2 regions of the Klebsiella africana genome follow, and region 1 is predicted to be linked to the other one. Evidence: riboswitches for the same ligand, from Rfam matches in the RefSeq annotation. Region 1 holds a riboswitch; the other holds the start of a gene.
The links. Region 1 has a riboswitch for cobalamin ahead of btuB (TonB-dependent vitamin B12 receptor BtuB). Riboswitches for the same ligand answer to the same signal wherever they lie in the genome.

Region 1 (15,748 bases):
GAAGCGGCGCAGCAGGGCTATGCCAATGCCACTGAGCTGGCGGATTATCTGGTGGCGAAAGGCGTTCCGTTCCGCGAGGCGCACCATATTGTTGGTGAGGCGGTGGTGGAAGCCATTGCGCAAGGGAAACCGCTGGAAGCGCTGGCCCTGGCCGATCTGCAGAAATTTAGTCCGGTTATTGCAGACGATGTGTACCCGATTCTGTCCCTGCAGTCCTGCCTCGAGAAACGCGCAGCGAAAGGCGGCGTCTCGCCGCAGCAGGTAGCGCAGGCTATCAACGAGGCGAAGGCTCGCTTGAGCTAATCTTCTGGCATCCCCTTCCCGAACCCGGCCGAGCCCAGCGACGCCGGGTTTTTTATGCAAAAAAAAGCGGACGCAAGGTCCGCAAAAGTTCACGTTGGCTTTAGTTGTTCGGGTAGAGAAACAGTGTGACGGGCCAGTGGTTTTCACAGGTTGACCGTCTTTATGGGCGTATTATTGAACAGAAAACTTGATAGGGATAATCGTTCGTTGCTATGCTATCTATCGCCATGGACTATCGTGGCGATGGAGGATGAATAATGAATATTCGCGATCTTGAATACCTGGTAGCGCTCGCCGAACACCGCCACTTTCGGCGGGCGGCTGACTCATGCCATGTGAGCCAACCGACGCTCAGCGGACAGATCCGCAAGCTGGAGGATGAGCTTGGCGTCATGCTGCTGGAGCGCACCAGCCGTAAGGTTCTGTTTACCCAGGCGGGGCTGTTGCTGGTGGATCAGGCGCGTACCGTGTTACGCGAAGTAAAAGTGCTCAAGGAGATGGCAAGCCAACAAGGGGAAACCATGTCCGGGCCGCTGCATATCGGCCTGATCCCGACAATTGGCCCGTACCTGCTACCGCACATCATTCCGATGCTGCATCAAACCTTCCCGAAGCTGGAAATGTATCTGCACGAAGCGCAGACCCATCAGCTGCTGGCTCAGCTCGACAGCGGTAAGCTCGACTGCGCCATCCTGGCGCTGGTCAAAGAGAGCGAGGCCTTTATCGAGGTGCCGCTGTTCGATGAGCCGATGATGCTGGCTATCTATGAAGATCATCCGTGGGCGAACCGCGACCGGGTGCCGATGTCGGATCTGGCCGGTGAAAAGCTGCTGATGCTGGAGGATGGCCACTGCCTGCGCGATCAGGCGATGGGCTTCTGCTTTGAAGCGGGGGCGGATGAGGATACCCACTTCCGCGCGACCAGCCTGGAAACGCTGCGCAATATGGTGGCGGCAGGCAGCGGTATTACCCTGCTGCCGGCGCTGGCGGTGCCACAGGAAAGGAAACGCGATGGCGTGGTCTACCTGCCGTGCATTAAGCCAGAGCCAAGACGCACCATCGGTCTGGTTTATCGTCCGGGCTCACCGCTGCGCAGCCGCTATGAACATCTGGCGGAGGCCATCCGCGGTACGATGGATGGCCATTTCGACAAGGCGTTAAAACAGGCGGTTTAAGCCGTTCAGCGCGGCGACCCGGTACGCTTCCGCCATGGTCGGGTAGTTAAAGGTGGTGTTGACGAAGTACTCAATGGTGTTGCCACCGCCTTTCTGCTCCATGATCGCCTGGCCGATATGAATAATTTCGGCCGCGCGCTCGCCAAAGCAGTGAATGCCAAGGATCTCCTTGGTTTCCCGATGGAACAGGATCTTCAGCGTACCAACGCTCATACCGACGATTTGCGCCCGCGCCAGGTGTTTAAACTGGGCGCGGCCCACCTCATATGGCACTTTCATCGCCGTCAGCTGTTGCTCGGTTTTCCCGACGGAGCTGATTTCCGGAATGGTGTAAATCCCGGTCGGGATATCTTCAATCAGATGCGCTGAGGCTTCGCCTTTTACCAGCGCCTGGGCGGCGATGCGTCCTTGATCGTAAGCGGCAGAAGCCAGGCTTGGATAGCCGATGACATCGCCAACCGCATAGATGTGCGGGAGGGCGGTCTGGTACATGCTGTTAACCTTCAGCTGACCGCGACTGTCGGTCTGCAGACCGATATTTTCCAGCGCCAGAGTGTCGGTATTGCCGGTGCGGCCGTTGGCGTACAGCAGGCAATCGGCCTTCAGCTTTTTGCCGGACTTCAGGTGCATGATCACCCCGTCATCCACCCCCTCAATTTTCTCATACTCCTCGTTATGGCGAATGACCACGCCGCTGTTCCAGAAGTGATAAGAGAGCGAGTCTGACATCTCCTGATCGAGGAAGGCCAGCAGACGATCGCGGGTGTTGATCAGATCGACTTTCACCTCCATGCCGCGGAAGATCGACGCATATTCACAACCGATCACCCCGGCGCCGTAAATGATCACATGGCGCGGCTCATGCTGCAGGCTGAGAATCGAATCACTGTCATAGATGCGCGGGTGGTGGAAATCGACATCCGCCGGATGGTAGGGGCGAGATCCGCAGGCGATAACGAATTTCTCCGCGGTCACTGTTTCGACCGTGCCATCATGGCACTCCAGCGCCAGGGTATGCTCATCCACGAAGTGGGCATTGCCCTGCAGAATTTCACAGTGGTTGCGCTCATAGAATCCCTGGCGCATATGAGTCTGCTGGTTGATGACGCTGTCGGCATGGTTAAGGATGTCGGCGAAAGAAGAGCGAAGAAGGCGGGAGTGGTCGCTGTAGAGGGGGTTTTGGTTAAACTCGATAATACGGCTGACGGCATGGCGGAGGGCTTTCGACGGGATGGTACCCCAGTGGGTGCAACCGCCGCCGACATTATGGTAGCGCTCGATGACGGCAACGCGTGCTCCCTGTTTCACCAGTCCCATGGCGGCGCCTTCCCCGCCAGGACCGGAACCAATCACTATTGCATCATAATCCCAAGAGTGTGACATGGCATTACTCACCTGTTTTATACATAAAATAAACACGATGATAACATTCGCTGCGCTTTAACCCAATTATCGTTGTGCTTTTTTGCAGCATAAAAGCAGAAACGGCTCGTAAACAATCATTCACAATCCAGGGCAAACCGATTAGTTTTAATCTCTGGTATAGTGCCAGCAGGGCTATTGGAAGGATTCATACATCGTGATGGGCGTAAGAGCACAACAAAAAGAAAAAACCCGCCGTTCGCTGGTGGAAGCGGCATTCAGCCAACTTAGCGCTGAGCGGAGTTTCGCCAGCCTGAGCTTGCGTGAAGTGGCGCGGGAAGCAGGGATCGCGCCGACGTCCTTTTATCGTCATTTTCGCGACGTCGATGAGCTGGGCCTGACGATGGTCGATGAGAGCGGACTGATGCTGCGCCAGCTGATGCGCCAGGCGCGCCAGCGGATTGCCAAAGGCGGCAGCGTGATCCGCACCTCGGTCTCCACCTTTATGGAATTTATCGGTAACAACCCGAACGCCTTCCGCCTGCTGCTGCGCGAGCGCTCGGGAACCTCTGCGGCGTTTCGCGCCGCCGTCGCACGCGAGATCCAGCACTTTATTGCGGAACTTGCCGACTATTTAGAACTCGAAAACCATATGCCGCGCGCCTTTACCGAAGCGCAGGCTGAAGCTATGGTGACCATCGTTTTTAGCGCTGGCGCGGAAGCGCTGGATGTCGGCCCTGAGCAGCGCCGACAGCTGGAAGAACGGTTGGTACTGCAGCTTAGAATGATCTCGAAAGGCGCGTATTACTGGTATCGCCGTGAACAAGAAAAAATGTCACATCATTCCGAATAACGTGAAGGACGAGCAATGAAACACTCAGTTCAAGATAAAGGTACGCTGCTGCTGGCACTGATTGCCGGGTTATCCATTAATGGCGCCTTTGCGGCGCTGTTCAGTTCGATAGTTCCGTTTTCCGTCTTCCCCATTTTATCCCTGCTGCTGACGGTCTACTGTCTGCATCAGCGCTATCAGAATCGCAGTATGCCCGTTGGGCTACCGGGCCTGGCTGCCGCCTTTTTTATTCTCGGGGTGCTGTTGTACAGCACCGTCGTGCGTGCAGAGTACCCGGATATCGGTTCTAACTTCTTCCCGGCCGTTCTGTCCGTCGCGATGGTCTTCTGGATCGGCTACAAGATGCGTAACCGCAAAAATACGGCGGCCGAGTAAGCCGCCAACGGAAAAAAACCGGCAACATGACGTTGCCGGTTTTTTTTGGCCTATTTCCGGGTCAGCAGAACGCCGCACTCCATGTGATGGGTATACGGGAACTGGTCGAATAGCGCCAGCCGGGTAACGTTGTGCGTCTGGCTTAGCGTCTCCAGATTGCGACACAGCGTTTCCGGGTTGCACGAAATGTACAGAATACGCGGATAGGCCTGCACCATTTTTTCCGTTTCACTGTCCAGCCCGCTACGCGGCGGATCGACGAAAATGGTCTCGCACTGATAGCTTTGCAGATCGATACCCTGCAGCCGGTTGAACTCCCGCACGCCGTTCATCGCCTGAGTAAACTCTTCCGCCGCCATGCGGATAATCTGCACGTTGTCGATATGGTTAGCGGCGATGTTGTACTGCGCCGCCGCCACCGACGGTTTGGCGATTTCGGTGGCCAGTACGCGATCGAAATTACGCGCCAGCGCCAGCGAGAAGTTACCGTTGCCGCAGTACAATTCCAGCAGATCGCCGGTCGCCCCTTTGGTGACATCCAGCGCCCACTCCAGCATTTGAATGTTCATGGCCGCGTTCGGCTGGGTAAAGCTGTTTTCTACCTGACGGTAGATCATCTCTCGCCCACCAACCGGCAGACGTTCATCTATATAGTCTTGATCGAGCTCGATTTTGGTTTTGGTCGCGCGTCCAATCAGATGCACATTGAGTCCCTGGGCTCGCAGGGCGTCACGCAGCGCCTCCGCTTGCTCACGCCAGGCATCATCGAGTTTTTTATGATACAGCAGCGAAACGACCGCCTGGTTGCTGAGGGTGGTCAGATAGTCAATCTGGAACAGCTTATGGCGTAGCACGGGATTGTTGCGTACGCCCTCCAGCATGGCGGTCATCAGCTGATTGATCAGCGCGCTGGCTGCCGGAAAGCTATCAACGCGAATCCGCGACCGGGTCTGCTGATCGAAAATAATATGGTACAGATCATCGCCATCGTGCCACAGACGGAACTCGGCGCGCATACGATAGTGGCTGACCGGCGAACGAAACACTTCCGGAACCGGCGCGGCAAAAGGCGCCATCATGGTTTGCAAACGGACGACTTTTTCTGCCAGCTGCGCTTCGTATTGTTCGGTAGGAAGGTGTTCGGGGGTCATGATGCATCCTGAATAAAATAAGTACGCGGGGATTGTAGGGAAAGCGCCGGGGATGTCCAGCCTCGAATGCCGCGGGAAATATAATTAGCAGTCTGGACATCTATATGATTCTGATTGTAGCATTCGCCTACCGGTCCTGTGAGTTAAAAGGGAACCCAGTGGAAATCTGGGGCTGACGCGCAGCGGTAAGGAAGGTGAGAAATGAGCGCACTCGGTGCAGACACTGCGGCTAGCCGTGGGAAGTCATTATTTCTTGAAACAGCCTCCAAGCCCGAAGACCTGCCGGAATACGTCGCACTGGGTTTTATCGTCGCGAGCAAATGATAAAACCTGCGGCATCCTTTTTCTGTTTCGGATGCTTTTACAATGATTAAAAAAGCTTCGCTGATGACGGTCTTATCCGTCACGGCATTTTCCGGCTGGGCGCAGGATAGCAATTCAGATACGCTGGTAGTGACAGCAAACCGTTTTCAACAGCCGGTGAATACCGTGCTGGCGCCGACCGACGTTGTGACGCGCGATGACATCGACCGCTGGCAGTCCAAAGATTTAAACGATGTGATGCGTCGTCTTCCCGGGGTTGATATTTCCCGCAACGGCGGCATGGGGCAGAGTGCTTCGCTGTATGTTCGGGGGACGGAGGCTCGCCACGTGCTGGTGCTGATCGACGGTGTGCCGATGGCGCGTCCGGGAATCTCCAACGGCGTAGATATCAGTCAGATCCCTATCTCACTGGTCCAGCGGGTGGAATATATCCGTGGCCCGCGCTCCGCGGTTTACGGCTCTGGAGCTATCGGCGGGGTGGTGAACATTATCACCATGACCGACGCTGAGCGTTCGCAAATCAACGCTGGCGCGGGCACGAATGGCTATCAGTCTTATGACGGCGCCTTTAACAAGCGGTTTGGCGATACGCTGGTTACCGCTGCCGGCGCCTATCAGACCACCAAAGGATTTAACGTCCAGCCAAATTCCTCTTATAGCGGCGACAGCGATCGCGACGGCTACCGCAATAAAATGCTGTGGGGCGGGGTACAGCATCAGTTCGACGACAACTTCTCGGGTTTCTTCCGCGGCTATGGTTATTCCGCCAACGCTGACTATGACCAGGGTAACTGGGGCTACGCAGGCGGAAACGATGAAGACCAGTCCTACACCCAGTCCTGGGATACCGGTTTGCATTATCACTCCGGGATTTACTCCTCTCAGTTGATTGCAAACTATCAGCGCATCAAAGATTACAACTACAGCAGCGACGCTGGCCGCTATGCCGCGGGCACCACCCTGGATGATATGGAACAGCGCTATATCCAGTGGGGGAATAATGTTGTGGTGGGTCATGGCGCAGTGAGCGGCGGCGTAGACTGGAAACAAGAGAAGCTGAAATCCAGCGGAACGACCAGTACCGACGTGTATAAGCGTGACACCACCGGTCTTTATCTCACGGGCCAGCAGCAGATTGACAGCGTGACGCTGGAAGCTTCCGGCCGAGAGGATCATGACGAGCAGTTTGGCTGGCACGGTACCTGGCAGACGGCGGCAGGCTGGGAATTTATCGACGGTTATCGGACAACGCTCTCGTACGGCACTGGATTCCTCGCCCCCTCCCTCGGGCAGCAGTACGGCGCAGAACGCTTTGGCATCGCCTCTAACCCGAACCTGAAGCCCGAGGAGTCGAAGCAGTGGGAAGTGGGCCTCGAAGGGCTGACGGGGCCGGTCGACTGGCGTCTCTCTGCGTATCGCTATGAGATTCAGAACCTCATCGATTACGACAACAACGCCTACTACAACGTCAAGTCGGCGACGATCAAGGGGCTGGAGTGGACGGGGAATGTCACCACCGGGCCGGTGGAGCATCATCTGACGCTGCAGTATGTTGACCCTCGCGATGATGAAACCAATAAGATCCTCTATCGCCGGGCGAAGCAGCAGGTGAAATATGAGCTGAACGGCCAGGTCTACGATCTGGGGTGGGATGTGACGTATCACTACATCGGCAAGCGTTACGATTATGACTACGACAACTCGCGTACCGTCAATATGGGTGGCTTGAGCCTCTGGGATGTCGGTTTATCGTATCCCGTCACCTCACACCTGACAGTTCGTGGTAAAATAGCCAACCTGTTCGATAAAGATTACGAGACAGTTTATGGCTACCAATCTGCAGGACGGGAATACACCTTGTCTGGCAGCTACACCTTCTGATCCACGTCCCACCGTGCTGGTGTTTGATTCCGGCGTCGGTGGGTTGTCGGTTTATAATGAGATTCGGCAGCTGCTGCCGAATCTGCATTACATCTATGCTTTTGATAACGTCGCTTTCCCGTACGGCGAGAAGAGCGAAGAGTTTATCGTTGAGCGCGTTGTGGAAATCGTCACCGCTGTCCAGCAACGCTATCCTTTGGCGCTGGCGGTGATCGCCTGCAATACCGCCAGTACCGTCTCCCTGCCTGCCCTGCGTGAAAAGTTCGCCTTCCCCGTCGTTGGCGTAGTGCCGGCGATCAAGCCCGCCGCCCGCTTAACGGCGAACGGGATTGTTGGCCTGCTGGCGACGCGCGGTACCGTTAAGCGTCCTTATACCCGTGAGCTGATCGACCGCTTTGCCAATGAATGCCGAATTGAAATGCTGGGGTCGGCGGAGCTGGTGGAGCTGGCGGAAGCGAAGCTGCACGGCGAGCCTGTGCCGTTAGAAGAGCTCCGCCGCATCCTGCGGCCGTGGCTGCGGATGCAGGAGCCGCCGGATACGGTGGTGCTGGGCTGCACCCACTTTCCTCTTCTACAGGAGGAGCTGCAGCGCGTTCTGCCGGAGGGCACGCGGCTGATCGATTCTGGCGCGGCGATTGCCCGTCGCACTGCCTGGCTGTTAGAGCATGAAGCGCCGGATGCGAAGTCCAGCGACGAGAATAAAGCATTCTGCATGGCGCTGACGGCAGAAACAGAACAGCTTTTACCCGTTCTGCGTCGCTATGGCTTTTCAACGCTGGAAAAATTACCGCTCTAAGGGCGTTTTGCACAAAAAAGAGACGGTTGAATAATTTTTTGAAAACAGGGCTTGTCAACGTCTCAGAACTCCCTATAATGCGCCTCCACTGACACGGAACAACGGCAAACAAGCCGCCGGGTCAGCGGGGTTTCAGCGGTGAAGTTCAGCGCTGAAAACCAACAGAGAAAAGCAAAATAAGGGCTTGACTCTGAATGAGGAAAACGTATTATACGGGACCTCGCAACGGTGAGCTTAACGCCGCGTTGCACCGCTCTTTAACAATTTATCAGACAATCTGTGTGGGCACTCAAAGTGACATGGATTCTTAACGTCCTCGGACGAAAAATGAATACCAAGTCTCTGAGTGAACATACGTAATTCATTACGAAGTTTAATTCACGAGCATCAAACTTAAATTGAAGAGTTTGATCATGGCTCAGATTGAACGCTGGCGGCAGGCCTAACACATGCAAGTCGAGCGGTAGCACAGAGAGCTTGCTCTCGGGTGACGAGCGGCGGACGGGTGAGTAATGTCTGGGAAACTGCCTGATGGAGGGGGATAACTACTGGAAACGGTAGCTAATACCGCATAACGTCGCAAGACCAAAGTGGGGGACCTTCGGGCCTCATGCCATCAGATGTGCCCAGATGGGATTAGCTAGTAGGTGGGGTAACGGCTCACCTAGGCGACGATCCCTAGCTGGTCTGAGAGGATGACCAGCCACACTGGAACTGAGACACGGTCCAGACTCCTACGGGAGGCAGCAGTGGGGAATATTGCACAATGGGCGCAAGCCTGATGCAGCCATGCCGCGTGTGTGAAGAAGGCCTTCGGGTTGTAAAGCACTTTCAGCGGGGAGGAAGGCAATAAGGTTAATAACCTTGTTGATTGACGTTACCCGCAGAAGAAGCACCGGCTAACTCCGTGCCAGCAGCCGCGGTAATACGGAGGGTGCAAGCGTTAATCGGAATTACTGGGCGTAAAGCGCACGCAGGCGGTCTGTCAAGTCGGATGTGAAATCCCCGGGCTCAACCTGGGAACTGCATTCGAAACTGGCAGGCTAGAGTCTTGTAGAGGGGGGTAGAATTCCAGGTGTAGCGGTGAAATGCGTAGAGATCTGGAGGAATACCGGTGGCGAAGGCGGCCCCCTGGACAAAGACTGACGCTCAGGTGCGAAAGCGTGGGGAGCAAACAGGATTAGATACCCTGGTAGTCCACGCCGTAAACGATGTCGATTTGGAGGTTGTGCCCTTGAGGCGTGGCTTCCGGAGCTAACGCGTTAAATCGACCGCCTGGGGAGTACGGCCGCAAGGTTAAAACTCAAATGAATTGACGGGGGCCCGCACAAGCGGTGGAGCATGTGGTTTAATTCGATGCAACGCGAAGAACCTTACCTGGTCTTGACATCCACAGAACTTAGCAGAGATGCTTTGGTGCCTTCGGGAACTGTGAGACAGGTGCTGCATGGCTGTCGTCAGCTCGTGTTGTGAAATGTTGGGTTAAGTCCCGCAACGAGCGCAACCCTTATCCTTTGTTGCCAGCGGTCCGGCCGGGAACTCAAAGGAGACTGCCAGTGATAAACTGGAGGAAGGTGGGGATGACGTCAAGTCATCATGGCCCTTACGACCAGGGCTACACACGTGCTACAATGGCATATACAAAGAGAAGCGACCTCGCGAGAGCAAGCGGACCTCATAAAGTATGTCGTAGTCCGGATTGGAGTCTGCAACTCGACTCCATGAAGTCGGAATCGCTAGTAATCGTAGATCAGAATGCTACGGTGAATACGTTCCCGGGCCTTGTACACACCGCCCGTCACACCATGGGAGTGGGTTGCAAAAGAAGTAGGTAGCTTAACCTTCGGGAGGGCGCTTACCACTTTGTGATTCATGACTGGGGTGAAGTCGTAACAAGGTAACCGTAGGGGAACCTGCGGTTGGATCACCTCCTTACCTTAAAGAACCTGCCTTTGTAGTGCTCACACAGATTGTCTGATGAAAATAGAGCAGTAAGTAATCTCTGCAGGCTTGTAGCTCAGGTGGTTAGAGCGCACCCCTGATAAGGGTGAGGTCGGTGGTTCAAGTCCACTCAGGCCTACCAAATTCGCTCTCGTGCTTTGTTGTGGCAAAGCTCGCATACTTCAGTATGCTTCGCTTCACCACGCCGCGCCCGAAAACGAATTAAGGTTAAAGAGATTCATTCGATGGGGCTATAGCTCAGCTGGGAGAGCGCCTGCTTTGCACGCAGGAGGTCTGCGGTTCGATCCCGCATAGCTCCACCATCTTTACTGCGAACACAAGAAAACTTCAGAGTGAACCTGAAAAGGTGCACTGCGAAGTTTTGCTCTTTAAAAATCTGGATCAAGCTGAAAATTGAAACGACACACTGTTTAAGTGTGTTCGAGTCTCTCAAATTTTCGCAATCTGAAGATGACACTGTAAAAGGTGACGTGAGCAAAGTGAAGCCAAGGCGTACCGCACGCAGCGAGCGGAGTGGACTCTATGTCCATGAGCATCGCGAGTACGGAACAACGCAGGATTCACGATGCGCAACGAACCGGACAGAACAAGACGTCTTCGGGTTGTGAGGTTAAGCGACTAAGCGTACACGGTGGATGCCCTGGCAGTCAGAGGCGATGAAGGACGTGCTAATCTGCGAAAAGCGTCGGTAAGGTGATATGAACCGTTATAGCCGGCGATGTCCGAATGGGGAAACCCAGTGCAATTCGTTGCACTATCGTTAACTGAATACATAGGTTAACGAGGCGAACCGGGGGAACTGAAACATCTAAGTACCCCGAGGAAAAGAAATCAACCGAGATTCCCCCAGTAGCGGCGAGCGAACGGGGAGCAGCCCAGAGTCTGAATCAGCTTGTGTGTTAGTGGAACGGTCTGGAAAGTCCGACGGTACAGGGTGATAGTCCCGTACACCAAAATGCACAGGCTGTGAACTCGAAGAGTAGGGCGGGACACGTGGTATCCTGTCTGAATATGGGGGGACCATCCTCCAAGGCTAAATACTCCTGACTGACCGATAGTGAACCAGTACCGTGAGGGAAAGGCGAAAAGAACCCCGGCGAGGGGAGTGAAAAAGAACCTGAAACCGTGTACGTACAAGCAGTGGGAGCACCTTCGGGTGTGACTGCGTACCTTTTGTATAATGGGTCAGCGACTTATATTCTGTAGCAAGGTTAACCGTATAGGGGAGCCGCAGGGAAACCGAGTCTTAACTGGGCGTTAAGTTGCAGGGTATAGACCCGAAACCCGGTGATCTAGCCATGGGCAGGTTGAAGGTTGGGTAACACTAACTGGAGGACCGAACCGACTAATGTTGAAAAATTAGCGGATGACTTGTGGCTGGGGGTGAAAGGCCAATCAAACCGGGAGATAGCTGGTTCTCCCCGAAAGCTATTTAGGTAGCGCCTCGTGAATTCATCTTCGGGGGTAGAGCACTGTTTCGGCTAGGGGGTCATCCCGACTTACCAACCCGATGCAAACTACGAATACCGAAGAATGTTATCACGGGAGACACACGGCGGGTGCTAACGTCCGTCGTGAAGAGGGAAACAACCCAGACCGCCAGCTAAGGTCCCAAAGTCATGGTTAAGTGGGAAACGATGTGGGAAGGCCCAGACAGCCAGGATGTTGGCTTAGAAGCAGCCATCATTTAAAGAAAGCGTAATAGCTCACTGGTCGAGTCGGCCTGCGCGGAAGATGTAACGGGGCTAAACCATGCACCGAAGCTGCGGCAGCGACACTATGTGTTGTTGGGTAGGGGAGCGTTCTGTAAGCCTGCGAAGGTGACCTGTGAGGGTTGCTGGAGGTATCAGAAGTGCGAATGCTGACATAAGTAACGATAAAGCGGGTGAAAAGCCCGCTCGCCGGAAGACCAAGGGTTCCTGTCCAACGTTAATCGGGGCAGGGTGAGTCGACCCCTAAGGCGAGGCCGAAAGGCGTAGTCGATGGGAAACAGGTTAATATTCCTGTACTTGGTGTTACTGCGAAGGGGGGACGGAGAAGGCTATGTCATCCGGGCGACGGTTGTCCCGGTTTAAGCATGTAGGCTGGTTATCCAGGCAAATCCGGATAATCAAGGCTGAGGTGTGATGACGAGGTACCACGGTACTGAAGTGACAGATGCCCTGCTTCCAGGAAAAGCCTCTAAGCATCAGGTAACATTAAATCGTACCCCAAACCGACACAGGTGGTCAGGTAGAGAATACCAAGGCGCTTGAGAGAACTCGGGTGAAGGAACTAGGCAAAATGGTGCCGTAACTTCGGGAGAAGGCACGCTGGTGTGTAGGTGAAGTCCCTGCGGACGGAGCTGAGACCAGTCGAAGATACCAGCTGGCTGCAACTGTTTATTAAAAACACAGCACTGTGCAAACACGAAAGTGGACGTATACGGTGTGACGCCTGCCCGGTGCCGGAAGGTTAATTGATGGGGTTATCCGTAAGGAGAAGCTCTTGATCGAAGCCCCGGTAAACGGCGGCCGTAACTATAACGGTCCTAAGGTAGCGAAATTCCTTGTCGGGTAAGTTCCGACCTGCACGAATGGCGTAATGATGGCCAGGCTGTCTCCACCCGAGACTCAGTGAAATTGAACTCGCTGTGAAGATGCAGTGTACCCGCGGCAAGACGGAAAGACCCCGTGAACCTTTACTATAGCTTGACACTGAACATTGAGCCTTGATGTGTAGGATAGGTGGGAGGCTTTGAAGCGTGGACGCCAGTCTGCGTGGAGCCAACCTTGAAATACCACCCTTTAATGTTTGATGTTCTAACGTCGACCCGTAATCCGGGTTGCGGACAGTGTCTGGTGGGTAGTTTGACTGGGGCGGTCTCCTCCCAAAGCGTAACGGAGGAGCACGAAGGTTAGCTAATCCTGGTCGGACATCAGGAGGTTAGTGCAATGGCATAAGCTAGCTTGACTGCGAGCGTGACGGCGCGAGCAGGTGCGAAAGCAGGTCATAGTGATCCGGTGGTTCTGAATGGAAGGGCCATCGCTCAACGGATAAAAGGTACTCCGGGGATAACAGGCTGATACCGCCCAAGAGTTCATATCGACGGCGGTGTTTGGCACCTCGATGTCGGCTCATCACATCCTGGGGCTGAAGTAGGTCCCAAGGGTATGGCTGTTCGCCATTTAAAGTGGTACGCGAGCTGGGTTTAGAACGTCGTGAGACAGTTCGGTCCCTATCTGCCGTGGGCGCTGGAGAATTGAGGGGGGCTGCTCCTAGTACGAGAGGACCGGAGTGGACGCATCACTGGTGTTCGGGTTGTCATGCCAATGGCACTGCCCGGTAGCTAAATGCGGAAGAGATAAGTGCTGAAAGCATCTAAGCACGAAACTTGCCCCGAGATGAGTTCTCCCTGAGACTATAAGTCTCCTGAAGGAACGTTGAAGACGACGACGTTGATAGGCCGGGTGTGTAAGCGCAGCGATGCGTTGAGCTAACCGGTACTAATGAACCGTGAGGCTTAACCTTACAACGCCGAAGATGTTTTGGCGGATTGAGAGAATTTTCAGCTCTGATACAGATTAATCAGTACGTCTTAAAGACGGGCTGATAAAACAGAATTTGCCTGGCGGCACTAGCGCGGTGGTCCCACCTGACCCCATGCCGAACTCAGAAGTGAAACGCCGTAGCGCCGATGGTAGTGTGGGGTCTCCCCATGTGAGAGTAGGGAACTGCCAGGCATCAAATTGCAGTAAGCCGGGATGACAACCGGTGGTAATAAAGCGAAGAAATTCGGTGGAGCGGTAGTTCAGTCGGTTAGAATACCTGCCTGTCACGCAGGGGGTCGCGGGTTCGAGTCCCGTCCGTTCCGCCACTTATTTAACATTAAGCCTGCTCAGATAGCAGGCTTAGTGGTAAGAAAATTTTAGGGGCGTAGTTCAATTGGTAGAGCACCGGTCTCCAAAACCGGGTGTTGGGAGTTCGAGTCTCTCCGCCCCTGCCATTTATAAGAATCCTTTGCTCAGGCAAAGGATTTTTTTTTATCTCAACTCTCCAATTGCAATAGCCCCTACGAAAATACCTTGCTGATCTCCGTCCATGGAGAGTAGCGCTTATTCCAGGATAGGGTTTTTCAGGATCTCATGGATCGGCGCCTGCTTATCGCTATTTTGTAACCAGATCGCATAGAGTGGACGGGAAAGCGTAGCGCTGTCCATGACCGTATGTAACCCATGCTTCTCTTTCGCCCAGCGAACAGGTAGCCAACAGCAGCCGTTCAGGCGCGATAATTGCTGATAGATCAGTTCAGCTGAAGAGGTAGTGAGCAGCGGAACATCATCGCTTCCTATCAGTCCCACTTCGTTTTGCTGAAAATCAGGCCCCCATTCAAGGCGCAGGTAATTCAATTCATTTCTGTTTTTTGCAGGCGATGCGCAATACAGGGCAAGAGTAAAATTACCCAACAGCTGGCTGCTTAATTCATCCATCTTCGGCGATTCGGTGGTGATCAGCAGATCCAACTGGCGTTCGTGAAGCTGTTTAACCAGCGACTGTCGCTGCGCAATACGCGCTTCAAACTGGAGATTGTAGGGAGCGTTATAAAGCGTGCCTAGCCAGCCGTTAAGCATACATTCCCATAGGGAGGCGCTGGCCCCGATGGAGAATTCATTATGTCGGGAAGAGTGTGCCACCTCCTTGCGCGCAGCCTGCCAGGTATTCATTAGCGTTTCAGCGTAGGGCAGGAGCTTTTCGCCGGCAGTCGTCAGGCGAATGTTATTACGATGACGGGTGAACAGGTTCACACCAAGTTGATTTTCCAGCTGACGAATACGAAAGCTGACCGCTGACTGCGTCAGGTAAAGCGCCTCTGCTGCTCGCCCAAAGTGACGAGTTCTGCTCACTTCCAGGAAAGTCTTGAGCAATTCCGTATCCACACCGTTCTCCACAAAATTATTTGTCGTGATGATTTAAATGTTTTGTTTGACGCTCTGTCAAGCGTAACTAATACTCCGCGCCATAAATAGCTCGGCCAAAGAATCAGGAGCGTGTAGGATGGCGGAAAGCTTTACGACGACTAATCGTTTTTTCGACAATAAAAATTATCCACGCGGGTTCTCCCGTCACGGTGATTTCACCATCAAAGAGGCGCAACTGCTGGAACGTCATGGTTATGCCTTTAACGAACTGGAACTGGGTAAACGCGAACCTGTTACCGACGATGAAAAGCAATTTGTCTCGGTGTGCCGTGGTGAACGTGAGCCGGTAACGGAAGCAGAACGTGTATGGATCAAGTATATGGCGCGTATCAAGCGGCCGAAGCGTTTCCATACTCTTTCCGGCGGCAAACCGCAGATGGAAGGCGCTGACGATTACACCGAAAGCGATGACTAAGAAAAAAGGGCGTAAGCCCTTTTTTTACGCCATCATCTTCTGCAGATGGCTGAGCATTCGGTCTATTGCCCGATAACTGAGCGCTTCCTGCAAATGATGGCGTTCAATCTCTTCAGCTTCTGCCAGGTCGGCAATGGTTCTCGCCACCTTTAACAGACGCTGCCAGGCTCGAATAGAGAGCCCCAGCTGCGTT
Region 2 (15,748 bases), 1.1 Mb from region 1:
GCCCGGGATATTTTTAATCTCTTCCCAGCGCTCGCCTTGCAGGCGATAGCCTGTTGCCGGACCGGCATAATCGTTCACGTCATTCACGGCCGAGAGCACCTGGCCCTCGCCAACAATGATGGCGGAGGTATGCAGGTAGTCGCCGGTGAGCTTGGCTTTCTGAATATTGAGCATGTCCTGGGCAACATCGGGGAAGCCGCCTTTCGCCAGGGCTTTCACCACCTCCAGGCCGTTGCGGTTTTTGTTGATAATCTCCTGGGCAAACTTGATGTCCTCGACGATATTGCGCTCAGGCATATCTTTTGAACCGTGGGCGTAAGTGGCGGCCTCCACTTCTTCATCCGTAATGGGTGGCAAACCCATGCCGGCAAATACCGCTTGCAGCGCGCGGGCGGCTTTATTACGAATGGCGATCACGTCCTCTTCACGCACCGGCCGCAGGCCGCCATCGACCTTCAGGTCGCGCTGGATCACGTTGTAGTCATCGAAGTCTTCGGCATCTTCGTTGGAACCGGCGAACATGTTGTCGTAGTTCGGCACCGCCGAGTAACCGGAGGAGATGAAGTCGGTACCTGGCAGGAACTGCATCAGCAGACGCGCGGTACGCCGCATATCCGAGTGGGTAAAGGTTTGATCGTTACTGGAGGCGCACTCCAGATCCAGCGCTGAGCAAATCAGGTTTTCCGCCAGTACGGCGCGGATCCCGGACGGCACGGCGGACGGCACGCCGATACAGCTGACGGAGCCATTCTGCAGGCCTTGCACCCCGGCGGCTTTGGTGATGTAGATGCAGCGCGCTTCGAGATAAAGCATTGATTTGCCTTCGGCATAACCCATCTGCACTTCAGAGCCTGAACCGGAGGTAAAGCGCATTTTCAGGCCGCGCGAGGCGTAGGAGGAGGCGAGGAAGCCTTTCGACCACGGGGTGTCATCGCCATCGGTGAACACCGGTTCCGTACCGTAGACCGAAATGGTTTCGGCATAGCAGGTGTGGCCCAGCATGCCTAGTTTCAGCTCGGTGGCTTCTTCCAGTGAACACTGGGTGAGGACGCCGGGGCGACCCACCTGTGAACCGACCAGCAGGGCGATGGCGTTGAACGGCGCGTAGCGCGCCACGGCGACGGTGGTCTCCTGCTCGTCAAAGCCTCGCCATGCGCCTTCAGCGGCGTCGGCGGCAATCTGTACCGGGTTATCTTTGATATTGGTGACATGCGCCTGCTGGGATGGCGTGCGGCGGGCGCGCATTTTTTGCATCGCCATCATCATCTCGACCACGTTCATATGCGACACCACTTCGACGATTTTCGCCGGGGTCATCGCGGTAGTAAGCGGCACGATGTCGCTGCGTTTAACGTTCGGGTCGCAGAGCATGTTGGCGAGCTTGACCGAATCCATGGCCATCACTTCTTCGGCCCGGGCGAGATTAATGCCGTAGCGCGCAATAAAGTGGTCAATCAGGTCGAACTGCTCAACCGGTTTGCCGTCGAGTTCGGTCACCGCGCCGTTGACGATGCGGATAGAGGGTTTGGGATCGTTAGGGCTTTCCATCGCGATAAAGCCCTCTTCGATCCACTCCTTAACGAAACCATCCTGATTCACAGGACGTTTCGCCAGTGCTTCAAATCTTTTCGATCTCATGAATCAGCCTCGCGGATATTAAATGTAGGAGGGGCGATCGTTTTTCGGTTCGGCACCCAGCGTCCCCAGTACGGCTTTGCCGATCTCCCGGGCGGAGATCACCGCCTGGCGCACCGCGCCAGAGTCGCCGGAAATCACCAGAATGGCTTCGTTGCTGAAACTGGTGCCGTGGGCCGGTGAGCTGTAAGCCACCACCTCGACGTTGGCTGATTTCAGCGCAGTATCTGCCATCAGCACGCCAACGGACGCCGGGGCGCCGACGATAATGCCGCAGGCGCGGCCGAGCGGGGCGCCGAACGCTTTTTCCAGGGCATAACTGGCGCGCGCGGTATACTGCAGTTCAATATGACCCGCTTCATTGCCGTAGACATCGCCGAAGGTACGGTCCAGCTCTTTCAGCGCGACCTCAATCCCGCGTTTGACGTCTGAAACATCGTTCCCGCCCAGCACAATCAGCGAGCCATGGCCGGCGCCGCCCTTGGTGTCGCGAGGAAGTTCAATGCTGACCACTTCGGTGTTGGTGGCTTTGACCGCTTCATCGGCGGCCATAATGTGCGGTCCGGCACCGGTGCGAGCGCCGAGGATGCCGATAGAGCGATAGCGTTTTTCGAGCTTCATCGCCTCCAGCAACGCGGCATCCACGTTGGCGATGACCAGTCCGAGGGTGTCGCCAATGGCGGTCCCGACAAACTCTGTTAAGCTGCAGCTTTTCTCTGCCATAGCCGTCTCTCCTGTGGGATGGGGGGTATCCGGAAGCGCCTGCTGCTCTGGCGTCGCCACACGGGCTATTACTTGCGCCATGATCTGTTCAACCAGCTCATTGCTGCTCATTGGCTATTCCCCTTGGGTAAGATTTTTTCAACATCGGTATGGGGGCGGGGAATGACGTGTACGGCTTTCACCTCGCCCACATGGCGGGCTGCGGCGGCACCGGCGTCGGTGGCGGCTTTGACTGCCCCAACATCGCCACGAACGATGACGGTCACCAGGCCTGAACCGATCCTTTCATAGCCAACTAATAAGACGTTAGCCGACTTAACCATTGCGTCAGCGGCCTCTATGGCTGCGGTTAAGCCTTTGGTTTCTACCATTCCTAATGCTTCTTGTTGCATAAAGACCTCGCAGGTATGTTCCAGTGAGGAAACTATATGTCGCTGCGGCGAAAAAGAATGGCTGAGTTGACGTTGGAGAGCGAGAAAATAGTAGTTTTTATATAATATAAAATTGATTTATTTTGTTTTATCTTGTTGTTTTTATTTAATTTTATTATTTTTTTAAATGTGATTATATTGCAATGCACGTTCCGCATTTACATTTTAAGAGGTGATTTTTTAAATTGTTTTTGCTATGCGATATTTTGCGTGGTGTGATATTTGTTGGAAAATAAGCACTGCGCTTTCGCAATTTTTTATCATTGAGTTGGAAATAAAAATTCCCCCTGAACGCCCGCCATTGCTGTATGGATTCGCGAGCAATTAGCAATAAATTATTCTTCTTCGGCGACTTTACGCCGCCCGATTTCCGCAGGATGCCAACACTTTGCCGCCGCCGGTTTCTATAGTGGGCCTCGCCGTACCCAACGAGCCAGCGGATGGTTGGCTGGCCTGGACACGAACTTCGTCACGAGGTGTCACAATGAATGGTTCTTTACGCGCGCAATGCATTGCCGAGTTTTTAGGCACCGGGCTGTTTCTGTTTTTTGGTATCTGCTGCCTGAGCGCCCTGAAACTGACCGGCGCCAGCCTGGGGCTGTGGGAGATCTGTATTATCTGGGGACTGGGTATTTCTCTGGCGGTATATCTGACCGCCGGCATTTCGGGGGGGCACCTTAACCCCGCGGTCACCGTGGCGCTGTGGCTGTTTGCCTGCTTCCCGGGCAGAAAAGTGGTGCCTTATATCGTGGCTCAGGTCGCCGGCGCGTTTGGCGGCGCTGTACTGGCCTGGATACTTTACAGCACCCTGTTTACGCACTTTGAAACGGTGCATCATATGGTGCGTGGCAGCCTGGAAAGCCTGCAGCTGGCCAGCATTTTCAGTACTTATCCAGCGCCTGAGCTGAGCGTCTGGCATGCGGCGCTGGTGGAGGTGGTGATCACCTCGATGCTGATGGGGATGATCATGGCGCTCACCGATGATGGCAACGGCGTACCCAAGGGGCCACTGGCGCCGCTGTTGATTGGCATTCTGGTGGCGGTGATCGGCGCCTCGACCGGGCCGCTTACCGGCTTCGCGATGAATCCGGCACGCGATTTTGGCCCGAAATTGTTCACCTGGTTCGCCGGGTGGGGCAATATCGCCATGACCGGGGGAAGAGATATTCCCTATTTTATCGTGCCCATTATCGCACCGTTGTTGGGGGCCTGCCTCGGCGCCGCAATTTATCGCTTTCTTATCGCCAATAATCTGCCGTGTCATACCTGCGTGGAGGAAGAAAATACGCGTTAGCGTCATAGAAGGAATGTATCAGTGAAATAGCCAGGCTATTTTCATGAACCGATATCACGAACCGCTCAAAAAGTCTCCCCGGGTTGGGAGACTTTTGTTATTGTCAATGCACTTTTTTATCGTCGACGGGATCTGATGCTAAAAAAGGTAAATATGAAAAATATGTTTTATTTATAACAAAAAATTAACTGAGGGGTTTTATCATGATTTCTGCGAGTACCCTGAACTCAGAACTCATCAATAAAATCGCACAGGATTTTGCGCAAGCCACCAGTCTGGCGGTTGTGGTCGTCAATATTCACGGTGATGAGATTTCTGAATTGTTTAATTTCACGCCGTTTTGCCAGCTGATGCGTCAGCACCCGGAGCACAGCGGACGCTGTCGCATGAGCGACCGCTGCGGCGGGCTGGAAGCCTCGAAAAAAGACCAGTTGTGCATCTACCGCTGCCACGCGGGCCTAACCGATTTTTCCATCCCGCTGGTAATCGCCGGCCACCTGGTCGGCTTCGTGCTGTGTGGCCAGGTTCGTCTAAGCAATGATGTTGAGCTGGTTGATATCCTGAACGTCGATGATCGCTGGCAGGACGATCCGGTGCTGGTCCAGGCGTTCCGCGATGTACCGGAGATGGACTATTCCCGGGTTATCGCTTCGGCGGATTTGCTGAAGCTGATTGTGGAAAATTGCCTGAAAAAACAGCTTAACTTTGTGGTTATCAAAGATAATCCGCCGCAGAACGACCCAGCGCAGGTCAGCAGGGCGCCCTCGCCGCACGATGGCAAAATGAAGAAGGCGCTGCGCTATATCGACGCGCATCTCTCTGATGAGCTGCGTCTGGAGGACGTGGCGGCACATGTCTATCTCAGCCCGTACTACTTCAGCAAACTGTTTAAAAAATATCAGGGGATTGGTTTTAACGCCTGGATCAATCAGCAGCGGATGGCGAGCGCAAAAGAGCTGCTATGTCACAGCGACTGGAGCATCGCCAGCATCGCGCGGAATTTAGGTTTTTCGCAAACCAGCTATTTTTGTAAAGTGTTTCGCCAGACCTATCAGGTAACGCCGCAGGCGTTTCGTCAGCAAATTAATGCCGGATCACAAACTGAGTCATTTTAAATGACAATATTTTGTTATTGCCGATTTTTGATATCCCGGAGTATCTTCATCAATATAAAATGAAAAAAACGAAAGTAGAGCAATAAATTGTCATAGCGCAACAAAATAGTGATATTCGAGGGATAAACTACACCAGTTTTTATTTTTGTGATGAGATAGAGTGTCCGTTAATACGAGACAGATGATTATTACAAAACCGCTTTCCTTCACTGACGTCATAGTGACGAGTGATGAAACGGTAAAAGAAAACATAAAGTATTACCCGTCGATGCAGGGCGCATCGGCGAAACAAACCGACAGGTTCGACACCAGTTTGGTGTCAGGGAAGGGGGTGTAAATCCCCCGCAGCCCCCGCTGCTGTGATGCTGACGACCCCGCAAAAACCACTGATCGAAAGATTGGGAAGGGCGGGTGAGAACGAGGCTAAGCCAGAAGACCTGCCTGCCGGTAACTGACCAACAACTTCGGTGGGAAGTGGGTGGCTTAGCGGTGCGTGGTCGCAGGACCAGGCATGCGCGCAGCTATACCCTGACCGCCAGAACAGGACAGGGTATGGCAACCAGGCGTGCGTTCATTCTTGCGGGTACCGGCAGCGGTTGTGGCAAAACCACCGTTACGCTCGGCCTGCTCAGCTTGCTCCAACAGCGCGGTATGCGGGTGCAACCCTGTAAAGTAGGGCCTGACTACCTGGACACCGCCTGGCACACCGCCATCAGCGGCATCGCTTCCCGCAATCTCGACAGCTTTATGCTTCCTGGCCCGATACTCAACGCGCTGTTTACCGAACAGCTACAGCAGGCCGACATCGCGGTTATCGAAGGGGTGATGGGCCTGTATGACGGCTACGGCACCGACCCCAACTATTGCAGCAGCGCGGCAATGGCTAAGCAGCTTGGCTGCCCGGTGATTTTGCTGGTGGATGGCAAAGCGGTGTCGACTTCCATCGCCGCCACGGTGATGGGCTTTCAACACTTTGATCCGGCCCTCAACATCGCTGGCGTTATCGTCAATCGCGTCAATAGCGACACGCACTTCCAGCTGCTGAAAAGCGCCATTGAGCGCTACTGTCAGGTGCCAGTGATCGGCTATGTACCGCGCGTGGAAGGCGTGGCGCTGCCCGAACGGCATCTGGGGCTGGTCACCGCCCGCGAGTCGGTGGTCAATCAGCAGGCATGGCGGGATTTTGCCAGTCTGCTGGGACGCACCCTCGACATTGACCGGCTGCTGGCCATCAGCGAACTAGCGACCTTGCCGGTGGGCGAGTGGGGGGAGACGCTTGCCGCCGATGCCGGCGAAGGACTGACCCTGGCCCTCGCCGACGATGAGTCCTTCAATTTTTATTACCCCGATAACCTGGCGCTGCTGGCGCGCTGCGGCGTGAAGATTGTGCGCTTTAGCCCACTGCGCGATCGCCAGCTGCCGGCCTGCCAGATGATTTGGCTCGGCGGCGGCTATCCGGAGCTGCATGCGGCCGGGCTATCCGCTAACCACGAGATGCTGACACAGCTTCGCGCGGCGCACCGGCGCGGGGTGGCGATCTACGCCGAGTGCGGCGGCCTGATGTATCTGGGCACGACCCTGGAAGTCACCAGCGGCGAGCGCTACACGATGGCGGATATTATTCCCGGACACAGCCGAATGGGGACGCGTCTGACCCGGTTCGGCTACTGCGAAGCGCAGGCGCAGCAGCAGACGCTGCTGGCCGCCCCTGGTGAGTGGCTGCGCGGCCATGAATTTCATTACTCCGATTTTTCTCCCGCCACCCCCGCCGTACTGGCCTGCCGTAAACAGCGTGATGGTAAGACGCTTCAGCAGTGGCAGGGAGGATGGCAGTCCGGCAGCGCCTTTGCCAGCTATCTCCATGTCCACTTTGCCCAGCGCCCCACCATGCTAAACCACTGGCTGCGGGCAGCAAGGAGGGCGCAATGACCCTTCTCGCCTGGTGTGTAGCCTGGATACTTGATGTCGTCATTGGCGATCCGTCGCACTGGCCGCATCCGGTGCGCTGGATAGGTCGCCTGATCGCCGTCAGCCAGCGTGTAGTGCGACGCGTCTGCCATAGCGACCGGGCGCTGCGCATCGGCGGCGGGGTGATGTGGCTGGTGGTTATCGGCCTGACATGGGGCGTGGCCTGGGGCGTACTGGCGCTGGCGCACGGGATACACCCCTGGCTTGGATGGCTGGTGGAAGTGTGGATGATCTTCACCGCGCTGGCGGGACGCTGTCTGGCACAGTCGGCGATGGCAGTGGCCCGGCCGCTGCAGGTCGGAGATCTCGCCGAAAGCCGGCATAAGCTCTCCTGGATTGTCGGGCGCGATACCTCTCAGCTCCAGCCGGCGCAGATCAACCGTGCGGTGGTGGAGACCGTGGCAGAAAACACGGTGGATGGCATTATCGCGCCGCTCTTTTTCCTGCTCCTCGGCGGCGCGCCGCTGGCCATGGCCTATAAAGCGGTCAACACCCTCGATTCCATGGTCGGCTATAAACACGAAAAATACCGAGCGATCGGCATGGTCAGCGCCCGTCTTGATGATGTAGCCAACTTCATTCCCGCCCGGCTGAGCTGGCTGCTGTTCAGCCTTGCCGCGGTGCTATGCCGGGAAAATGGCGCCCGGGCGCTGCGCACGGGCTGGCGCGATCGCTATCAGCACAGCAGTCCTAACTGCGCGTGGCCGGAAGCGACCGTCGCCGGCGCGCTGGGGGTCCGCCTTGGCGGCCCGAACGATTACTTCGGCCAGCGCGTTGAAAAGCCCTGGATAGGCGACGCCGTCCGCGACATCGCGGTGGACGATATTTCCCGAACAATTCGATTAATGTGGGTGGCGTCAAGCCTGGCGCTGGCGCTGTTTATCGGCGTGCGCTACTGGCTGGTCGGCGTGGCCTGAGGAGAACCTGATGCAGTACATCCAACAACCGCAGGCGATCGAGGCGAAAAGCTTCGACATCATCAGCGAGATCATCGCCGAAACGCGGCCGGACTACCATTTCGCCAGCCCACTGCACGAGGCGATTATCAAGCGGGTGATCCACACCACCGCTGACTTCGACTGGCTGGATATTCTGTGGTTTTCTCCGGATGCCCTGATCGCGCTGAGTGAGGCCTTGAGCCGGCCTTGCACGCTGTATACCGATACCACCATGGCGCTGTCCGGGATCAACAAAACCCTGCTGGCCCGCTTTGGCGGCGAATGCCGTTGCTATATCAGCGACCCGCGGGTGGTGCGCGAGGCGCAAAGCCGGGGGATGACCCGCTCGATGGCGGCGGTGGATATTGCGGTGCAGGAGCCCGGGGAGAAAGTGTTCGTCTTCGGCAATGCGCCAACCGCGCTGTTTCGCCTGCTGGAACATCGCGAGACGGCCATCGGCGGCGTGGTGGGGGTGCCGGTCGGCTTCGTTGGCGCCGCGGAGTCGAAAGCGGCGCTCAGCGAGAGCGGCCTGCCGGCTATCGCCGCGCTCGGCCGCAAAGGGGGAAGCAACGTGGCGGCGGCGATTGTGAACGCTCTGCTTTACCACCTGCGGGAGGCGCAATGAGCGATCAGACCTTTGACGCCCCGGTGTGGCATCACGGCAAAGCATTGCGCAAGGGCTACACCACCGGCTCCTGCGCCACGGCGGCGGCAAAAGTGGCGGCGCTGATGGTGATGCGCCAGCATCTGATTCATCAGGTCTCGATCGTCACCCCCTCCGGCGTCACCCTGTGCCTGAACGTCGAGTCTCCGCACGTCGAAGGGCAGCAGGCGGTCGCCGCGATCCGTAAAGATGGCGGCGATGATGTCGACGCCACCCACGGCATGCTGATTTTTGCCCGGGTGACCCTCAATGACAGCGGAGAAATTAGCCTGTTGGGCGGCGAGGGCATCGGCACGGTGACCCGCAAAGGGATCGGCCTGCCGACAGGCAGCCCGGCGATAAACCGCACTCCGCGGCACACCATCGAGACCGCTGTGCGTGAAGCGATTGGCCCATCCCGCGGCGCGCAGGTGGAGATCTTTGCCCCGGAAGGCGCAAGCCGCGCGCAAAAAACCTATAACGCCCGGCTGGGGATCCTCGGCGGCATCTCGATTATCGGCACCACCGGGATCGTTACCCCGATGTCGGAAGAGAGCTGGAAGCGCTCGCTCTCCCTCGAGCTGGAGATAAAACGCGCCGCCGGGCTGGAACGCGTGGTGCTGGTACCGGGCAACCACGGCGAGCGCTTTGTCCGCGAGCAGATGGGCATCGACCCGCAGATGGTGGTCACCATGAGCAACTTCGTCGGCTACATGATTGAAGAGGCGGTCCGGCTTGGTTTCCGCCAGATTGTGCTCATCGGCCATCCCGGCAAACTGATCAAAATCGCCGCCGGGATCTTTCATACCCACAGCCATATCGCCGATGCGCGGATGGAAACCCTCGTCGCTCATCTGGCGCTGCTTGGCGCGCCGCTGCCGCTGCTGACGCTGGTCAGCGAGTGCGACACTACCGAAGCGGCAATGGAGCATATCGACGCCTGGGGATACCAGCGCCTCTATAACCATCTGGCTGAGCGAATCTGCCAGCGCGTTCTTGAGATGCTGCGCTTCACTCAGCAACCGCCCACCTGCGATGCGGTTCTGTTTTCTTTTGATAACCAGGTACTGGGCAGCAGCCGTCCGCTGGAGGCGATTGCCCGGGAGCTGACATGTTGACGGTCGTGGGAATGGGCCCGGCGGGGCTGCAGTGGCTGACCCCGGCCGCGCGCGAGGCAATCGCCGCCGCCGAGGCGCTGGTGGGCGGCAGCCGCCACCTCCAGCAGTTTCCCGCCTTCGCCGGCGAGCGCTTCGCGCTGGGGGCCGATATGCCGGCGCTGCTGGCGTGGATCGAGGCCCGTACCGGGCGCCACGTCGTGGTGCTGGCCTCCGGCGACCCGCTGTTCTATGGCATTGGCACCCGGCTGATTGCCCATTTTGGCCGGGGACGGGTGCAGGTGATCCCCGGCATCAGCGCGGTGCAGTACCTCTGCGCCCGGGCGGGCATCGACATGAACGACATGTGGCTGACCAGCAGCCATGGCCGGGCGGTGAGCTTCGATGCGCTGGCCGCCCACCGGAAAGTCGCCATGGTGACCGACAGCCGCTGCGGACCGCGGGAGATAGCCGCTCAGCTGATGGCCCGCGGCAAAGGCCATCGCTGGATGGTAATTGGCGAGAACCTGGCGATGGAAAACGAGCGGATCCACTGGCTGCCGGTCAGCGCAGTGGAGGACGAATATGAGATGAATGCGGTGGTGATTCTCGATGAAAGATGAGCTGTTTTTGCGCGGCGCCCAGGTGCCGATGACCAAAGAGGCCGTGCGCGCGCTGGCGCTGGCGAAGCTGGAGCTGCACCGGGCGCGCCATCTCATTGATATCGGCGCGGGCACCGGCAGCGTCAGCATTGAGGCCGCCCTGCAGAATCCGGCGCTGCGAGTGACGGCGATTGAGCGTCAGGCCGACGCGCTGCGCCTGCTGGCGGACAACCGGCAGCGCTTTGGCTGCGACAACATCGCTATCGTGGCGGGCGTTGCGCCGCTGGCGGTCGCCGACAAAGCCGACGCGATCTTTATGGGGGGCAGCGGCGGCCACCTTACGGCATTGATCGACTGGTCGCTGGCGCAGCTGCATCCCGGCGGCCGGCTGGTGATGACTTTTATTTTGCAGGAAAACCTTCATAGCGCCCTGGCGCACCTGCGGCAGAGCGGCATCCACGAGGTGGACTGCCAGCAGCTGGCGGTTTCCACGCTGGCCACGCTGGGCAGCGGCCACTACTTCAAACCCCATAATCCCGTTTTTGTCATCGCCTGTCAGAAGGAAGAAAACCATGGCTGAGACTTTTGATCCCCATTGCGTGTGGTTCGTCGGCGCCGGTCCAGGCGATCGCGAACTGATTACTCTCAAAGGCTACCGTCTGCTACAGCAGGCGCAGGTGGTGATCTACGCCGGATCGCTGATCAACACCGAGCTACTGGCCTACTGTCCGCCACAGGCGGAGTGCCACGACAGCGCCGCGCTGCATCTGGAGCAGATCCTCGACCTGATGGAGGCGGGGGTGAAGGCGGGAAAAACGGTGGTGCGTCTGCAGACGGGCGACGTCTCGCTGTATGGCTCGGTGCGTGAGCAGGGCGAAGAGCTGACCCGCCGCGGGATCCGCTGGCAGGTGGTGCCGGGCGTCAGCGCTTTCCTCGGTGCGGCGGCGGAGCTGGGGGTGGAGTACACGGTGCCCGAAGTCTCGCAGAGTCTGATTATTACCCGTCTGGAAGGGCGCACGCCGGTTCCCGCGCGCGAACAGCTGGAGGCCTTTGCCAGTCATCAAACCTCGATGGCGATTTACCTGTCGGTGCAGCGTATTCACCGGGTGGCAGAGCGGCTGGTGGAGGGCGGCTACCCCGCGACCACCCCGGTCGCGGTGATCTACAAGGCCACCTGGCCGGAAAGCCAGACCGTCCGCGGTACCCTCGCGGACATCGGCGACAAAGTACGCGACGCCGGGATCCGCAAAACGGCGCTGATCCTCGTCGGTCCCTTCCTCGGCGATGAGTATCACTACTCAAAACTGTACGCAGCGGATTTTAGCCATGAATACCGTAAAGCCTGAATCCATTGCCCTGTTTTGCCTGACGCCCGGCGGCGTGCGGCTGGCAAAACGGCTGGCGGCCATGCTGCCGCTCACCTGTTACACCAGCGAAGCGCTGCAGGAAGAGGGGTTTATCCCCTTCAACGGTGGCTTTGCCAGCGCTGCCCGCGAGGCGTTCAGCAACTTCTCGGCGCTGATTTTTATCGGCGCCACCGGGATTGCCGTGCGGGTGCTGGCCCCGCTGGTGAATGACAAGCTCAGCGACCCGGCGGTGGTGGTGATTGATGAGCGCGCCCGGCATGTCATCAGCTTGCTCTCCGGCCATGCCGGTGGGGCGAATGCGCTGACCCGCTATCTTGCCAGGATGCTCGATGCCGACCCGGTGATCACCACCGCCACCGACGTCAACGAGCTGGCCGCCCTCGACACGCTGGCCTTCCAGCTGAACGCCCGGATGACCGATTTTCGCGCGGCGGTGAAAACCGTCAACCAGATGTTGGTGAGTGGCAAACGGGTGGGGCTGTGGTGCGACGCTGAATTTACCGGGGCGCTAAGCCGCTGCGACCGGCGCGGCTTTATCCCGGTAAGCGACCTGGCACGCTTGCCGGCGCTCGACGCCCTGATCTGCGTCACCCTGCGCCGGTCGCTACCGCCGCTGCCGGTACCTCACTGGAAGCTGGTGCCCCAGCGGGTGGTGGCGGGGATCGGCTGTCGGCGCGATACCCCCTGCGCGTTGCTCAGTACGTTGCTGGATCGCCAGCTTGCCGCTCAGCGTCTTGACCCGCTGGCGCTGAAAGCGATCGGCAGCGTGAGCCTGAAGGCAAACGAGCCGGGGTTGCGCCAGCTGGCGCACCGCTGCCGGGTGCCGTTCGAAACCTTCAGCGCCGAGGCGCTGCGCGAGCACGAGCATCGCTTTCCGGCCTCGTCTTTTGTCCGGGAGACAGTTGGCGTCGGCAGCGTCTCCGGCCCGGTGGCCTGGCTGCTGAGTCAGGGAAACCTGTCCGGCGAAACCCTGCGTGAGCAGGGCGTGACCATTACTTTGGGAGTAACACATTGATGTTAAGCGTAATCGGAATTGGCCCTGGCTCGCAGGCGATGATGACCATGGAAGCCGTGGAGGCCCTGCAGGCGGCGGAGATTGTGGTGGGCTACAAGACCTACACCCACCTGGTAAAAGCCTTTACCGGCGACAAGCAGGTGATCAAAACCGGCATGTGCAAAGAGATTGAGCGCTGCCAGGCGGCCATTGAGCTGGCGCAGGCCGGGCACAACGTTGCGCTTATCAGCAGCGGCGACGCCGGCATCTACGGCATGGCGGGGCTGGTGCTGGAGCTGGTCAATAAGCAGCAGCTGGACATTGAGGTCCGTCTGATCCCGGGGATGACGGCCAGTATCGCCGCCGCCTCGCTGCTCGGCGCGCCGCTGATGCATGACTTCTGCCATATCAGCCTTAGCGATCTGCTGACGCCCTGGCCGGTGATTGAAAAACGCATAGTCGCCGCAGGGGAAGCGGACTTCGTTATCTGTTTTTACAACCCCCGCAGTCGCGGCCGCGAAGGGCATCTGGCGCGCGCCTTTGCGCTGTTGGCGGCCAGTAAAAGCGCAGATACGCCGGTCGGCGTAGTCAAATCCGCCGGGCGCAAAAAACAAGAGAAATGGCTGACCACCCTCGGAGAGATGGATTTTGCCCCAGTGGATATGACCAGTCTGGTGATCGTCGGCAACAAAGCGACTTACATCGACAACGGTCTGATGATCACCCCGCGAGGCTACGCGCTGTGAATCACGGCGACGTGCTGGTTATCGGGGGCACCAGCGATGCGCGGGCGATCTGCCAGCAGCTGGACGCCGCCGGTGTGCGCTACACCCTGTCGGTGGCGACCCCTACCGGCGAGCGGCTGGCCGGCGATATCGGCGGGCGGATACGCTGCGGGCGTATGGAGTGGCAGCAGATGGCGGCGTGGCTCAGCGCGCAGCGCACCCGCTGGGTGATCGATGCCTCTCACCCCTACGCCGAGGTGGTCAGCCAGAATATTGTGCGCGCCTGCGCCAGCGTCGGGGTTCTGCTCAGCCGCTATCAAAGGCCGGAGCAGCTGAGCGATCTGCGCCATCCGCTACTTTACGTGGTCGGCGACCTGAACGAGGCCTGCGCGGTGGCGCGTCGCCTCGGCGAGCGGATCCTGCTGACCACCGGCAGCAAAGATCTGGCGGCCTGGCGGGCGGGACTGGCGGAGAAAACGCTGCTCGCCCGGGTGCTGCCGGTGCCGGAAGTGGTTCAGCACTGCAGCGATCTGGGGTTTGGCGTTGGGGAGATCTTTGCCCTCTGCGGGCCGTTCAGTGCCGAATTTAACGCCGCCTTTTATCGCCAGTGCCGGGCCGATGTCGTGGTGACGAAAGCCTCGGGGGCGGAAGGGGGCTATCAGGAAAAAGTACAACCCTGTCTCGATGCGGGGATCCCCTGCATCGTCATTACCCGCCCGGCGCCGCTGGTGACGGGCGATGAACTACTGCAAAGCCAGGCCGATTTCGCTGCGCGGCTGACGCGCTGGCTGTCGGCGACTTGAGGAAGAGGATATGAAAAAAGCACTTCTGGTGGTGAGCTTTGGCACCAGCTATCACGACACCCGCGAGAAGAACATTACCGCCTGCGAGCGCGATTTGGCCGCCAGCTGCCCGGACCGCACGCTGTTCCGCGCTTTCACCTCGGGGATGATTATTCGCAAACTGCAGCAGCGCGACGGTATCCATATCGATACTCCGCTGCAGGCCCTGCAAAAGCTGGCCGAGCAGGGGTACCAGGATGTGGCGATCCAGTCCCTGCACATTATCAACGGCGACGAGTACGAGAAGATTGTTCGCGAAGTGCAGAGCATGCGCCCGCGCTTTCAGCGTCTGACGCTGGGCGTGCCGCTGCTGAGCGGGCATGGCGATTATGTGCAGCTGATGCAGGCCCTGCGCCAGCAGATGCCGCCGCTGGCGGCGACGGAGCGAGTGGTGTTTATGGGCCACGGCGCCAGCCACCACGCCTTCGCCGCCTACGCCTGTCTGGATCATATGATGGCAGTGCAGGGTTTTCCGGCGCGGGTGGGGGCAGTGGAAAGCTATCCCGAAGTGGACATCGTCATTAACGAACTCTCCCGCCAGGGGGTGACCGGCGTGCATCTGATGCCGCTGATGCTGGTGGCCGGCGATCATGCCATTAATGATATGGCCTCTGATGAAGACGATTCGTGGAAAACCCGCTTCAATGCCGCCGGTATCCCCGCCACGCCGTGGCTGAACGGGCTAGGGGAAAATCCGGCGGTGCGGGCGATGTTTGTCGCCCATCTGCAGCAGGCGCTGAATAACACGATGGAGAAAGCAGCATGAGCGGCAAACTATACGCCCTGAGCACCGGGCCGGGGGCGGCCGATCTGATCACCGTGCGTGCGGCGCGGATCCTCGGCCAGCTGGATGTGCTGTATGCGCCAGCCGGCCGCAAAGGCGGCGACAGCCTGGCGCTCTCCATCGTACGCGAGTACCTCGGCGCACACACGGAGGTCCGCTGCTGCCATTTTCCAATGAGCGCCGACAGCGCGGAAAAAGAGGCGGTGTGGAACGATGTCGCCGCGGCCCTGGTCCAGGAGGTGGCGGCGGGCAGGCAGGTCGGGTTTATCACCCTCGGCGACGCCATGCTGTTCAGCACCTGGGTCTTTCTGCTGCAGCGGATTGGCTGCCCGGACTGGCTGGAGATTGTCCCTGGCGTTACCTCTTTCGCCGCCATTGCCGCGCGGGCGAAAACCCCGCTGGCCATGGAGCAGCAGTCGCTGGCGGTGATCTCCTGTACCGCGCCGGAAGCGGACATCGCCGCGGCGCTGCGCCAGCATGACAGTCTGGTGCTGATGAAAGTCTACGGCCGCTTCGCCCGCATAAAGGCGCTGCTGGCGCAGGCGGGGCTGCTGGATGCGGCGCTGATGATGTCAGAGGCCACCCTGCCGGGC

Region 2: another riboswitch for cobalamin. It lies ahead of LGL98_RS04635 (cobyrinic acid a,c-diamide synthase CobB); the one in region 1 lies ahead of btuB (TonB-dependent vitamin B12 receptor BtuB).

What each region holds. Positions count from the first base shown of each region.
Region 1 is NZ_CP084874.1:5,072,971-5,088,718, reverse strand. It holds gene argH (argininosuccinate lyase) at 1-303, shown strand, start outside; gene oxyR (DNA-binding transcriptional regulator OxyR) at 561-1,478, shown strand; gene sthA (Si-specific NAD(P)(+) transhydrogenase) at 1,461-2,861, opposite strand; gene fabR (HTH-type transcriptional repressor FabR) at 3,058-3,693, shown strand; gene LGL98_RS24410 (YijD family membrane protein) at 3,709-4,068, shown strand; gene trmA (tRNA (uridine(54)-C5)-methyltransferase TrmA) at 4,119-5,219, opposite strand; cobalamin riboswitch at 5,334-5,520, shown strand; gene btuB (TonB-dependent vitamin B12 receptor BtuB) at 5,586-7,424, shown strand; gene murI (glutamate racemase) at 7,369-8,220, shown strand; rRNA gene LGL98_RS24390 (16S ribosomal RNA) at 8,616-10,155, shown strand; tRNA gene LGL98_RS24385 (tRNA-Ile) at 10,227-10,303, shown strand; tRNA gene LGL98_RS24380 (tRNA-Ala) at 10,409-10,484, shown strand; rRNA gene LGL98_RS24375 (23S ribosomal RNA) at 10,791-13,692, shown strand; rRNA gene rrf (5S ribosomal RNA) at 13,789-13,904, shown strand; tRNA gene LGL98_RS24365 (tRNA-Asp) at 13,962-14,038, shown strand; tRNA gene LGL98_RS24360 (tRNA-Trp) at 14,092-14,167, shown strand; gene hdfR (HTH-type transcriptional regulator HdfR) at 14,277-15,098, opposite strand; gene LGL98_RS24350 (MaoP family protein) at 15,217-15,555, shown strand; gene LGL98_RS24345 (YifB family Mg chelatase-like AAA ATPase) at 15,580-15,748, opposite strand, start outside.
Region 2 is NZ_CP084874.1:934,322-950,069, forward strand. It holds gene pduC (propanediol dehydratase large subunit PduC) at 1-1,638, opposite strand, end outside; gene pduB (propanediol utilization microcompartment protein PduB) at 1,657-2,469, opposite strand; gene pduA (propanediol utilization microcompartment protein PduA) at 2,466-2,750, opposite strand; gene pduF (propanediol diffusion facilitator PduF) at 3,274-4,083, shown strand; gene pocR (transcriptional regulator PocR) at 4,287-5,198, shown strand; cobalamin riboswitch at 5,480-5,657, shown strand; gene LGL98_RS04635 (cobyrinic acid a,c-diamide synthase CobB) at 5,751-7,127, shown strand; gene cbiB (adenosylcobinamide-phosphate synthase CbiB) at 7,124-8,083, shown strand; gene LGL98_RS04645 (cobalt-precorrin-8 methylmutase) at 8,094-8,729, shown strand; gene cbiD (cobalt-precorrin-5B (C(1))-methyltransferase CbiD) at 8,726-9,865, shown strand; gene LGL98_RS04655 (cobalt-precorrin-7 (C(5))-methyltransferase) at 9,859-10,464, shown strand; gene LGL98_RS04660 (decarboxylating cobalt-precorrin-6B (C(15))-methyltransferase) at 10,454-11,023, shown strand; gene LGL98_RS04665 (cobalt-precorrin-4 methyltransferase) at 11,016-11,789, shown strand; gene cbiG (cobalt-precorrin 5A hydrolase) at 11,770-12,825, shown strand; gene LGL98_RS04675 (precorrin-3B C(17)-methyltransferase) at 12,825-13,550, shown strand; gene LGL98_RS04680 (cobalt-precorrin-6A reductase) at 13,547-14,332, shown strand; gene cbiK (sirohydrochlorin cobaltochelatase) at 14,343-15,137, shown strand; gene LGL98_RS04690 (cobalt-factor II C(20)-methyltransferase) at 15,134-15,748, shown strand, end outside.